Regions from separate parts of the Paenibacillus sp. FSL R7-0128 genome, predicted to be linked through region 2. Evidence: a T-box and tRNA genes for the amino acid it is inferred to sense, from the RefSeq annotation. Region 2 holds a T-box; the other holds one or more tRNA genes.
What was found. A T-box is a leader RNA that pairs with one kind of tRNA and senses whether it is charged. The one in region 2 lies ahead of NST26_RS25245 (valine--tRNA ligase), so its partner is inferred to be a tRNA-Val.

Region 1: it has a tRNA-Val gene. The T-box ahead of NST26_RS25245 (valine--tRNA ligase) is inferred to sense a tRNA for this amino acid. The anticodon was not compared.

The regions. Positions count from the first base shown of each region.
Region 1 is NZ_JBBOCD010000001.1:3,165,478-3,171,658, reverse strand. It holds gene metG (methionine--tRNA ligase) at 1-1,187, shown strand, start outside; gene NST26_RS12900 (aldo/keto reductase) at 1,229-2,182, opposite strand; gene NST26_RS12895 (helix-turn-helix transcriptional regulator) at 2,336-3,145, opposite strand; gene NST26_RS12890 (NUDIX hydrolase) at 3,178-3,600, opposite strand; tRNA gene NST26_RS12885 (tRNA-Val) at 3,796-3,867, shown strand; partial or broken gene NST26_RS12880 (Rpn family recombination-promoting nuclease/putative transposase) at 4,020-4,551, opposite strand; gene NST26_RS12875 (hypothetical protein) at 4,681-5,223, opposite strand; gene NST26_RS12870 (GNAT family N-acetyltransferase) at 5,460-5,990, shown strand; gene NST26_RS12865 (LytTR family transcriptional regulator DNA-binding domain-containing protein) at 6,075-6,181, opposite strand, start outside.
Region 2 is NZ_JBBOCD010000001.1:5,983,192-5,989,372, reverse strand. It holds gene NST26_RS25255 (LysM peptidoglycan-binding domain-containing protein) at 1-937, shown strand, start outside; gene NST26_RS25250 (stalk domain-containing protein) at 1,137-1,799, shown strand; T-box leader at 1,892-2,176, shown strand; gene NST26_RS25245 (valine--tRNA ligase) at 2,336-4,972, shown strand; gene NST26_RS25240 (bifunctional folylpolyglutamate synthase/dihydrofolate synthase) at 4,978-6,181, shown strand, end outside.

The DNA of each region.
Region 1 (6,181 bases), 2.8 Mb from region 2:
CTGTGCTGCGCTCTACTCAGCATTACTATCTGTCGCTGTCCAGCTTCCAGCAAGCACTCACAGAATATACTGATTCCGCGCAGGGCTGGAGAGACAATGCCGTCCGTCTAACCCGCAGATATCTGCAGGAAGGCCTGCAGGACCGCGCAGCAACACGCGATCTGGACTGGGGCGTGGATGTCCCCACCCCAGGCTTCGCAGACAAAAAAATCTATGTCTGGATCGAAGCGGTCAGCGGTTATCTGTCGGCCAGCAAGCAATGGGCCGCCGAGACGGGGGGCCGCTGGGAGGATTTCTGGTCTGTAGCGTCCGCACAAGATAACGATGGGCAGCCGCCTATAACCGCTTACTATGTGCACGGGAAGGACAATATTCCTTTTCACAGCCTGATCTGGCCTGCTATCCTGCTTGGAGCTGAGGAACTACATCTGCCGGACCGGATCTTCTCTTCTGAATATCTGACCCTGGAAGGGCAGAAATTCTCCACCAGCCGCAACTGGGCGGTCTGGGTGCCGGATATTCTCAGCCGGTATGACCCGGACTCGGTCCGTTATTTCCTGACTGCGAACGGTCCCGAGAAGCGGGATGCCGACTTCTCCTGGAGAGAGTTCATCTACAGCCATAACAGCGAGCTGCTGGGCGCATTCGGCAATTTCGTCAACCGCAGCCTCGTATTCGTGAATAAGTTCTGGAACGGCAGAGTTCCAGATGGAGTCTTGGATAAAGCATGGGTTAGCAGTCTGGACCAGCTGTATAAGGAGGCAGGAAGGCTGACCCAAGCCGGACACTTCAAGGAGGCCCTGGAATTCATCTTCTCGCATATCCGCCAGGCCAATAAGTATTTCGATCAGCAGCAGCCGTGGCTCCAGATCAAGCATGATCCTGCAGCCGGGGCTAACACGCTGTACACCTGTGTTCAGATTATTGCCAATCTGTCTAACCTGCTGAACCCGTTCCTCCCCTTCTCCTGCGAGAAGATTAGAGGCTTCCTGTCCATAGAACAGCCCGTATGGCACCCGGTATCCGTCCTGGCAGAGCAGCCTATATTGGAGCTTGAGCTGCTGTTCGAGCGGATAGATGTAGAGCGCATAGAGGAGGAAATAGAGCGGATGAAAGACAAAAGCGTCCTGCCTCTCATACCGCTCACGAAAGCAAGCGGCGAAGGCAAGGACGCTCCGGGGTCTTAATATTGATGAATACACAGCGGCTGTCCGCTCTGTGTGATAACTTAGTTCTGGCCGGGGTAACGTGCTCCGGCTGCAATACCTTGCGGGGATATCCGCTCAATCCGGGCGAGATCCTCTGCCGTCAATGTAACCTGAAGCGCTCCGAGGTTCTCTTGTAACCGCTCCAGCCGCTTCGTGCCGGGAATCGGTACAATTTGATCTCCTTGTGCTAGAAGCCAGGCCAGGGCTAGCTGTGCCGGGACGTAGCCTTTCTCGGCCGCCATCTGCCCGATCAGCGAGACGACCTCCAGGTTCCGGGTGAAGTTCTCTCCCTGGAACCGAGGGTAATGGCGGCGGTAATCATCCTCCGGCAGATCATCGAAGCTCATGATCTGTCCAGTCAGAAAACCGCGGCCCAGCGGGCTATAAGGAACGAAGCCGATGCCCAGCTCCTTGACCAGCGGCAGAATCTCATCCTCCACCTCCCGGCTCCAGAGCGAATACTCTGTCTGCAGGGCGGTCAACGGATGCACCGCATGTGCCCGGCGGATCAGTTCAGGCGAAGCCTCGGATAAGCCGATATAACGGATCTTCCCTTCCTTGACGAGGTCAGCCAGGGTACCGGCGGTTTCCTCAATAGGTGTGTTCGGATCGGGACGGTGCTGATAGTACAGATCGATATAATCTGTGCCGAGATGATAGAGGCTGGCATCTACGGATTTTTTGATATAGGCCGGGTCTCCCTTGGGTCCCTGAGTATGCGTAATGCCGAATTTGGTCGCAATCACAGCCTGATCTCTCCGGCCCTTAAGTGCCCGTCCGAGAAGCCGTTCATTGCCGCCGAAGCGCTGCTGCTCGAAAGCTCCGTAGATATCCGCTGTGTCCAGCAGGGTTACGCCCAGGTCAAGCGCGCCATGAATGGTTCGTACAGACTCTTCATTATCCGGCATCATCATCATTCCGAGTCCCAGAGCCGATACGATCAGCCCTTCGTTCCCAAGTGTTCTTGTGTGCATATGGTTGCCTCCTCTTGTCCCTGTAATAGATCTTATGAACATGACCTTATTCTAACCGTCCTGCCGTGAAGCAGCCACAGTACGTTCATGCTAGTAAGATCATTACCAGGGAGCAGCAGACCAGTAAGATATGCGCCTTCAGGTGATTCTCTGCTAGGTTAAGACAGGGGTGTAGATACAAATATGCAGACCCGGGTGATCCGCCAGATTGGCCATCGAATTGATATCGTAGACTACAGGCTGGCTCGTGCCAAGACTCTCTATGACCACACGGTTGACCTTCTTGCCTTGAATATTGTGCTGCTTCCACATCTGAGCGAAATCCGCACTGTCCTCCATGAGCTGATCGACCATCTCCTTGTACCAGGGATCGTGCAGATTCATGTCATAATAGGTTCTGTACACCCCTACTGAATAGATTGCGAACTCCTCCCAGTTCCGCATCCGACGGCGCAGCTCCATATCCAGGAACAGAAGACGCATCATAATGCGCTCTGAAGCAGACAGACCTCCGAAATCACTAAGGACTTCACTCGCCTTATCATTCCAGGCCAGTACCTCAGACCGCTCATTCGTAATAAAAGACGGATAAGTCAATTGGCGGATAATATCCCGCCACTGCGAATTCAGCTCCGGACTGGCTGTATCTATAGAAGCAAGTGTATCCGGCAAGCCCGGATTCCATAGCTCAAACAGATGCTTACGCTCATCTGCCGACAACCGCAGCGCCTGACTGAGACTCTCCATGACCTCTCTGGAGGCGGTAACCTCCCTGCCCTGCTCCAGCCAAGTATAATAGGTGCTGCTGAGACCAGCCAGAACCGCAACCTCCTCCCGGCGCAGCCCTGGTGTTCTGCGCTGACTGTTCGTTTCCTTGATCCCTACAGCTTCAGGCTGCAGACGTTCCCGGCGTGATCTCAGGTAGTCGCCAAGACGCCTAAACCTCGTAATCTCGTAACTCATGAGCTGGGCCTCCTTTCAGCATTACGATGGATTCATAGATGCTTCACATATTCACACACTCTCGCATATAGCGTGGGGTAAATCCCCGGGTATGTCACCGCCTGCGGCAGCTCCTTGAAGCTTCGAAGCTCCGCCATTTCGTACGGGGGCAAATTTCCGAACCTTTTGACATCTGCATAATACAACATTCCGAAGCTCTCAACCAGCTCTTCACTGCTTACCGAATAGATGCATAACGGATGCAGTTCATATTCTTCAGCACCTGTCTCTTCGTAAAGCTCTCTTACCGCAGCTTCCCCGGGACTCTCACCCGCCTCAATATGCCCGCCGGCAAATTCCCATGTGGACCGCTCACGGTGCCGCACCAGCACCCAATCGTTCCCTTGCTTCATAAAAATCACTACATACTTGAGACTCACCCCAGGGCACTCCGCTTCATGCAATGTTACGATCATGATAGAATTCCACCTTTTATAGTTCGTTAGAATCTTCCAGAGAAGCGCCATTATTGTAATATATTATGGATGGGGTGTCGTGGGTTTTTGTCATTGTGGTGGTGTGGGAGAGTTATGATTAAAGGTATCATTTGTATCATAGTAAAAAATCTCTTGCCATTCCCTCACGTCCTGTGTTATTATAAATTTCGTTGCAGGACGGTAGCTCAGCGGGAGAGCACTATCTTGACAGGGTAGGGGTCATGGGTTCGAACCCCATCCGTCCTATATATGGAGAGTTTTAAAGAAACGAAGCCGATCTTATGATCGGCTTCGTTTTTCGTTGTTATCATTGCAACAGTTTTAAATTTTGAATTCCATTGCCCCATTGCCAAGAGCTTTCTAGCAGTTTCTCTTTTTTCTCATCGGTTCATTCACGGTCAGTGTCTACCCATTAGTGATTTCAAGCTTAAAACTTCTTGCTCTGAGAGGCCTGAGGCTCTAATAATAATGGAAGTTTCCACTCCAAGAGCAAGAAGTTCAAGCACCATTGCCTCTGCTTTTTCGCTCACCTTCTGCTCGTCCCTCAGCCCGCCCCTCAGCCTTAGCCCCATTCATCCGTGATGCCTCATCACGCAAATACTTCATCCGGGCTTCATACTCCATCCTTGTAGCGGCATCCTGACTCAGGAACTCGAGCGTATCCATTGCTTTTTTCAACATCGGTTCATTCATGGTCAGCACCTCCCAGTTTGGTTGTTCAACACCCTTGAGGAATAATAGCCAGTTGATCAGACCACCAGTTAATGGAACGGCCTGCTCCTCGAGCTTCGTTAATTCCATCACATGAATCTCAAGATCGTTATTAAGAGAAATTCCAGTGTGATCTTCCCGAAGATGAAACACATTATGATGACGGTCATTCGGCAGACAGGAGTAGTTCAATATATTAATCGTTATACACTTCTTCAAACACTGATTATATCATGGCAGAACTACTCGTTGTAGACAAGGCCAGCTTTTTGGGCTCCATATACTGCTATCCTGTCCCCTAAGCGCTATGAAACATACAAGAACATGTTTTATCTTTCAGCCCCCCCTCTACCTTAATGTTATCGCCATTCGCTTATCCACCAATACAACGGCGTCTGCTTCACCCTTACCGTTGAACATGGCTGAAATTACATATATTTTTGTGTCATCTTCCGCTTTCGCCACCCACTCTTTCTCCTGCAAATATCGCTTGTTGGTGGCATCGTAAGCATAATCCAGGTTGCGCTCCATCTCCTTCAGATATTGATCGCCATAGATTTGTTTGAAGTCATCCTTAGACATGCCAATTTTAAAACCGCCAGTGGTTTCATATGTATCTTTCGATTCCTCTGCCAGAGTAATCCCTGCCACTTTATCCTCCCGGTACATAATCCTCACGCCAGAGCTATACATGACTGAATTCGCAATATCCTTATCCTCCCCCTTACCCAATACCTCTTCCGCTTCCGCGCGGCTCATTCCATACTCAACAATGGCTTTATGATCGTTCACCTTTTGGATGGCTAAGTCTTTAGTGGTTACCCCGTCTTTGGAATCCGCACAAGCTGTCAATACAAACAAGAACAACACTACCAGTACCGTTTTTCTCATAATGCCCTCCAGATCCTTTTATCTAAAGTTTACCTTGTTAGGAGGAATACGAAACAGTAGCATCCCTGACAGGACTGTATGAAGATTTGTTGAAACGGTCCTGAATCGATCTTAACTTCCTCCCTTGCATTCTATATAATAGAGGTAGCTTACACACGGAAAGGACTGAACTATGCGCAGATATCAATAGTTGCACCTCACCAATACCATATATATTTAATGGAGGTAACTTATTGATGATTACAGAATTACAAACCGAGAGATTAGTATTAAGACAAATGCGCACCGCCGATTCAGCCAGCCTGTTCCCGATCTGGTCCGATCCTGAAGTCACCCGGTTCATGAATATCAGCAGCTTCACGGATGAGAGTCAGGCCGTGGAAATGATTGAGCTGCTGGGTAAGTTAGCCACCGAGAATCAGGCGATCCGCTATTCCATCACGGAAGCAGAATCCGGCCGGATTATCGGCTCCTGTGGTTTCAATGCGCTGGACTATGACAATGCCAAGACAGAGATCGGTTATGACCTTAGCCGCGAGTGCTGGGGAAAAGGATATGTGCCTGAAGCCCTTCGCGCACTAATAGATTATGCGTTTGATACACTGGGCTTCAATAGAATAGAAGCAAAGGCCCAGCCTGCTAATATCAATTCTATTAAGGTACTGCAGAAATTAAACTTTTCGCTGGAAGGAACACTGAGGCAGAGTGAGCGGTCCAAAGGAAGCTTCATTGATCTGTGTATGTATTCCAGATTAGCTGCAGATTAAGCTAACCTGAACAAGGGCTGACCCAAGCGCTACAGAATGAACTGCGCAGGGTCAGCCTAATTTTATATACCATAAAAAACAAAGCTACCACTGGGGCAGCTCCACTAATTGAATATCCGATGCGGATGTCTTTACGTATTTGAGAATTTCTTTATAGCCCTTCTCTGACAGAAAACACTTTTGCTCGACTC
Region 2 (6,181 bases):
GGCGGCTGAGGAGATAATCCGCAATCCGGAGAATGACACTCTGTATGAGAATTCGCTCTGGACCTATGGCGAAGGGACTGCAGAGGGCTCTGCGGAAGATCAGAACTCCGCTGCTCCGGCTGAGGCAGCAGCTGAGCCGCTGTACGCGGAAGATACTTCTTACAGCCAGCCCGCGGCCTATCTCTCCACACCCCTGAAGGACAAGGAACCCAGAGTAAGGACCCATAGCCTGGATACGGCTTCTTCGGCAGGCAGCAAGCCGGCGGCTGATAAGGCCTCCGCTCACTTCCTCACCTCCAGAGAGAAGACGGCACCAGCGGCTGTGAACGGCTCGGTTCAAGAGGACACCACGCTTCAGACAGGCACCGCCGCCTTGAACACTGTGGATCATTGGGGCAATGCGAAGCTTCATGCCGTGTCGCAGCCGGAGCCGGTGCTTACCTCCGCTGCCAACGATGCTGCTGCGCTGTTTGCCGGGAACGAAGGAGGGGAGGCGGCAGAGGAGATCCAGGCCACAGACAATGAAGTCTTCCTGTCTGCGGAATCTTTGTCTCCCCAGGAGGAGAAGCAGGATCTCAAGGTTGCCCTTGGCAGCAAAAAAGAACCGGGAGCCGCCGAGCAGGAGCCGCTCACCTTCTCCTCGCTGCTCAGCGCAAGCCGCGCCAATAGAGAGCAGGAGGAACTGCTCTCGGGCAATATAGACTCTGTAGCGCAGGCTGTTCCTGAGGCAGGCAATGATACAGCGTGGAAGAGCCGGTTCATCGGCGGGATGGGCGGGACAGAGCTGTTCCGCAAGGTACGGCTCTGCATTGTCCAGCGCGAGGAGACACTGGATACGATTGCTGAGAAATACCAGCTAAGCACCCGGGAGCTGACTATGTATAACCGGCTGTCCGGCCAGATTGTAGAAGAGGGACAGGTATTATACATTCCTTGAGATTGACGCTGTGCGGAGAATTTAGGCTTAACAGGAACAGCCCTTGCCTTACGGATGGGGCTGTTCCTGTTTCTTTGTGAAATCCGCTTCTGGTTTACAAACCGTTCAGCCGGGGGTAATAGTCACTACCGGCCTACATACATTACACATTCAGGCAGCTATGCGCTGGTACACTACTTCTGGAAGGATGATATATCACATGAAGAGAAAAGTGGCAGCCACTGCGGCCGCACTAAGCTTGACGCTCACAGTCTCGGCCGGTGTCTACGCCGCCAGTAATCTGCAGGAGATCAAGGCGCTCCTGAACAACAAAATCGGGATCGTCGTGAACGGCCAGGCGTACACGCCCAAAGACGGCAACGGCAAAACCCTCGCCCCGATTACCTACAACGGCATCACTTATCTGCCTGTACGCTCCATCGGCGAAGCGCTGAACACTGCTGTTACTTACGATGCTGCAACCAGCCGGGTCATCATCGGTGATGCTGCAGCTCCGGCTGTCTCCTCCGGCGGCTCGTCCACTGGAACACCAGCAGATTCTGTGAAGCGGCCGAAGAGCCTGCCGGCGGATTTCCCGCTTCCGGCGGACGCGAAGATATTTGATCTGATCGAAGGCTCGGCGACCGGTAAGCCGTCCGCAACCTTCAGCTACCGTACGAAGCAGAGCCTGGAGACGCTCGGCAATACGTACAAGGACTATTTTGTGCAAAAAGGAGCTACCTCCAAGTCTGAGGAAGTCTCCGCCTCAGCCTTCTCGATTATTGATGCCGGAAGCACATTCTCTGTTACGCTGGATGGCGCTCCCGGAACGGGCAGCCATCAGGGCTTCAATGTGGTTCAAGTGATCTGGAGCGGGGAGTAGGCATCAATGTACGTCTGCTGCGCGCCCTTTGTGTATATGCTGGTTGACTAGGGATTACACTGAATGTATTATTGAACTAAGTAATAACTAGCATAAAGACTGGGAACGGGAAGAGTAGGCGGTCAGCCCTTCAGAGAGCGGGATTATCATTGGTGTGAATTCCCGCAGGATGCAGCCCCCGAAGTCGCCCCGGAGTTGCCCTTCTGAGCTTGTCTTCATCATGAAGACGGGTTAGGATGCGGCCGGTTGCAGCCGTTACCCTGCATGAGTGTCGCGCTAAGCTTCAGGAACCTGTAAGGGAACTTAAGGCAGTGGTTTATTTTTTATTGGCGCGAAACAAAGGTGGTACCGCGAAAGAATGGCCTTTCGTCCTTTGAGACGAAGGGCCTTTTTGTATTCTCAGAAACCGCTAGCTACTCAATACATTTAACAGTGGAGGGTTCACAATGGCTGATAACAACAATGCAGCAGCAGAGCTGCCGAACGGGCAGGAAGCGGCAGAAGCTACCGCTTCAGCTAATCACAAGCAGAGCGACATGCCGACTACATATGATCCGGGAGCGGCAGAGAAGAAATGGTATGCGTACTGGATGGAGAAGGGCTTCTTCGAAGCCGGCAAGCGGCCGGATGCGGAGCCTTACAGCATCGTGATTCCGCCGCCGAATGTAACAGGAATGCTGCATATCGGACATGCGCTGGATTTCACGCTTCAGGATGTGCTGATCCGCACCAAGCGGATGCAGGGGTATGATACCCTGTGGCTGCCGGGTACAGACCATGCAGGGATTGCTACGCAGACCAAGGTAGAACAGAAGCTGCGCCAGCAGGGAATCTCCCGCCATGATCTGGGACGCGAGAAGTTCCTGGAGCAGGTGTGGGCCTGGAAAGACCAGTATGCAGAGACAATTCATGACCAGTGGGCTAAGATGGGCCTGTCCCTCGATTACTCCCGCGAACGCTTTACCTTTGATGATGGAATGAAGAAGGCGGTAAGCAAGGTATTTGTGGAGCTGTACCAGAAGGGCCTGATCTATCGCGGCAAGCGGATTATTAACTGGGACCCGGCTGCCCGTACAGCGCTGTCGGATATCGAGGTTGAATACAAGGAAGTGAACGGGCATCTGTACCATCTGCGTTATCCGCTGAAGGATGGCAGCGGCCATATCACGGTGGCTACCACGCGGCCCGAGACGATGCTGGGCGATACAGCGGTAGCGGTACATCCGGAGGATGAGCGCTATAAGGATCTGATCGGTAAGACGCTGATTCTGCCGGTTACCTTACGTGAGATTCCGGTTATTGCCGATGAATACGTAGATAAGGAATTCGGCAGCGGTGCAGTTAAGATTACACCGGCGCATGATCCGAACGACTTCGAGATGGGAGTCCGCCATAACCTTCCGCAGATCAACGTAATGGATGAAGGCGGAGTGATGAATGAGGAAGCGGGCGCTTACCAGGGAATGGACCGCAGCGACTGCCGTAAGGCCATCGTAGCCGACCTGAAGGAGCAAGGCGTGCTGATCTCCATTGAGGATCATGTACACCAGGTTGGGCACAGTGAGCGTTCCGGGGCCGTAGTAGAGCCTTATCTGTCCACCCAGTGGTTCGTCAAAATGCAGCCGCTGGCAGAAGCAGCCATCGCTGCACAGAAGGACGGTGACGGGGTCCATTTCGTGCCGGACCGCTTCGAGAAGACGTACCTGAACTGGATCGAGAATGTCCGCGACTGGTGTATCTCCCGCCAACTGTGGTGGGGCCACCGTATTCCGGCCTGGTACTCTGAATCCACCGGGGAGCTTGTAGTTGCACATGATGAAGAAGAAGCACGCCGCATCAGCGGGCTGTCCGACCTGAAGCAGGATGAGGATGTTCTGGATACCTGGTTCAGCTCGAACCTCTGGCCGTTCGCTACCTTAGGCTGGCCTGATCAGGACAGCAGCGACTATCAGCGTTACTATCCGAACAATGTACTGGTTACCGGCTACGATATCATCTACTTCTGGGTAGCGCGCATGATTTTCTCAGCCATGGAATTCACTGGCCAGAAGCCGTTCTCCGATGTGCTGATGCACGGACTCGTACGCGATGCCGAAGGACGCAAGATGTCCAAGTCTCTGGGCAACGGTATTGATCCGCTGGATGTTATCGAGCAGTACGGCGCTGACGCCATGCGCTATATGATTACTACCGGCAGTACAGCGGGCCAGGATCTGCGGTTCCGTATGGAAAAGGTAGAGCAGGCGCGTAATTTTGCCAACAAGATCTGGAATGCCTCCCGGTTCGCGCTGATGAATCTGGAAGGCGTAGCCTTTGAAGATATTGACATTACAGGTGAGCTTGGCACAGCGGACCGCTGGATTCTGCACCGCCTGAACGAAACTTCCCGCGATATTACGCGTCTAATTGACTCGTACGAGTTCGGCGAGACCGGGCGCCTGCTCTACAACTTCATCTGGGATGATCTGTGTGACTGGTATATCGAATTCGCCAAGCTCTCGTTATACGGAGCGGACGCAGCTGCCAAGGCCAAGACCCAGTCTGTTCTGGCTTACGTGCTGGACCGCACACTGCGGCTGATTCACCCGTTCATGCCGTTCATTACGGAGGAGATCTGGCAGCATCTGCCGCATCAGGGCGAATCCATCACCTTGGCCGAGTGGCCGAAGTACGATGCGGCGCTTGAGAATCCGCAGGCAGTATCAGAGATGAACCTGCTGATGGATATTATCCGGGCCGTTCGCGGTATCCGTGCGGAAGTGAATGCGCCAATGAGCAAGAAGGTCGAGCTGATTATCAAGGCCGGCAGCCAGGACACCCTGGACATTATTTCCCGCAACGACAATTACATCGGGCGCTTCTGCAACACCTCTTCCTTCGAAGCAGGCCTTGCGCCGCAGACGCCGGATAAAATGATGTCCGCCGTGGTTACCGGAGCGGAGCTGCTTCTGCCGCTGTCCGGTCTGATTGATATCGATCAGGAGATTATTCGTCTCGAAAAAGAAGTTCAGACCCTGAACAGCGAAGTGGAGCGTGTGGAGAAGAAGCTCAGTAATCAGGGCTTTGTGGCCAAAGCTCCGGCGAAAGTCATCGAAGAGGAACGGGCGAAGCAGGCGGATTATTCCGACAGACGCGAGAAGGTGCTGGCCCGTATTGCAGAACTGAGAGGATAACAGACATGGAAGAGATCACCCGGAGCGGCGCTGCCGCTCCCTTAAGTTCTTATACAGAAGCGGTAGACTGGATCAACAGCCTGATTCCTTTTGGAATCCGGCCGGGTCTGGAGCGGATAGAGCTTCTAATGGAGAAGCTGGGACATCCGCACCGGAAGCTTAAGTTCATTCATGTGGCGGGGACGAACGGCAAGGGCTCAACCTGCGCCTTTTTGACCTCGGCTCTTATTCAGAGCGGATATTCGGTGGGGACCTTTACCTCTCCTTATATCACGAAGTTCACGAACCGGTTCCAGTACAACGGGACGGATATTCCTGAGGAGACGCTGCTTGCACTTGCCAATCAGCTGCGTCCGCTGGTCGGTGAAATTGCGGGCACTGAGCTGGGCTCACCGACCATGTTCGAGGTGGCAACGGCGCTCGCGATTCTCTATTACGGCGAAGTCTGTTATCCCGATGTAGTCGTATGGGAGACGGGGCTTGGGGGAAGGCTGGATGTAACGAATATCGTTACTCCGGTTGTGTCGGTCATTACTAATGTTGGACATGACCATACCGATGTGCTGGGAGATACACTTACGCTGATTGCCGGCGAGAAAGCCGGGATTATTAAGCCGGGTGTTCCTGTAGTCAGCTGTGTGAGCCAGCCCGAAGCTGTAGCTGTATTGAAGGCCAAGGCGGCGGCTACCCGTTCGACACTCTATTTAGCGGGAGAAGATTTCAGCTATAGTAATGTTGAGCAGAGAGACGGCTGCCAGCACTTTACCTTCAATGGGCCATTCCGCGGGCTTGAGCTGGATATTGCTATGAAAGGCGAGCACCAGCTGGAGAATGCGGCCGGGGCCATGATGACGCTTGAGGTGCTGCGGCAGTATATGGCCTTCATGCTGGAGGACGAGGATGTGCTGGAGGGCTTCCGGGGCACATTCTGGGCCGGAAGACTGGAGGAAGTGAGCGTCTCGCCCAGAATTATTCTGGACGGCGCGCACAATCCGGAAGGGGCTGAGAGCCTTGCGAAGAGCCTTCCGCAGTTCCAGCCTTACGGTAAATTAAATTTGCTCATGGGGATGCTGGCAAATAAGCATCACGAGTCGTATCTCAAGCATATACTGCCTATAGTGGATACGCTCATCCTGACCGAACCGGATTTCCGTAAGAAAATGGACGCGGAAGATCTGCAGGCGATCGCAGAAAGTCTGCGGAGTAAAT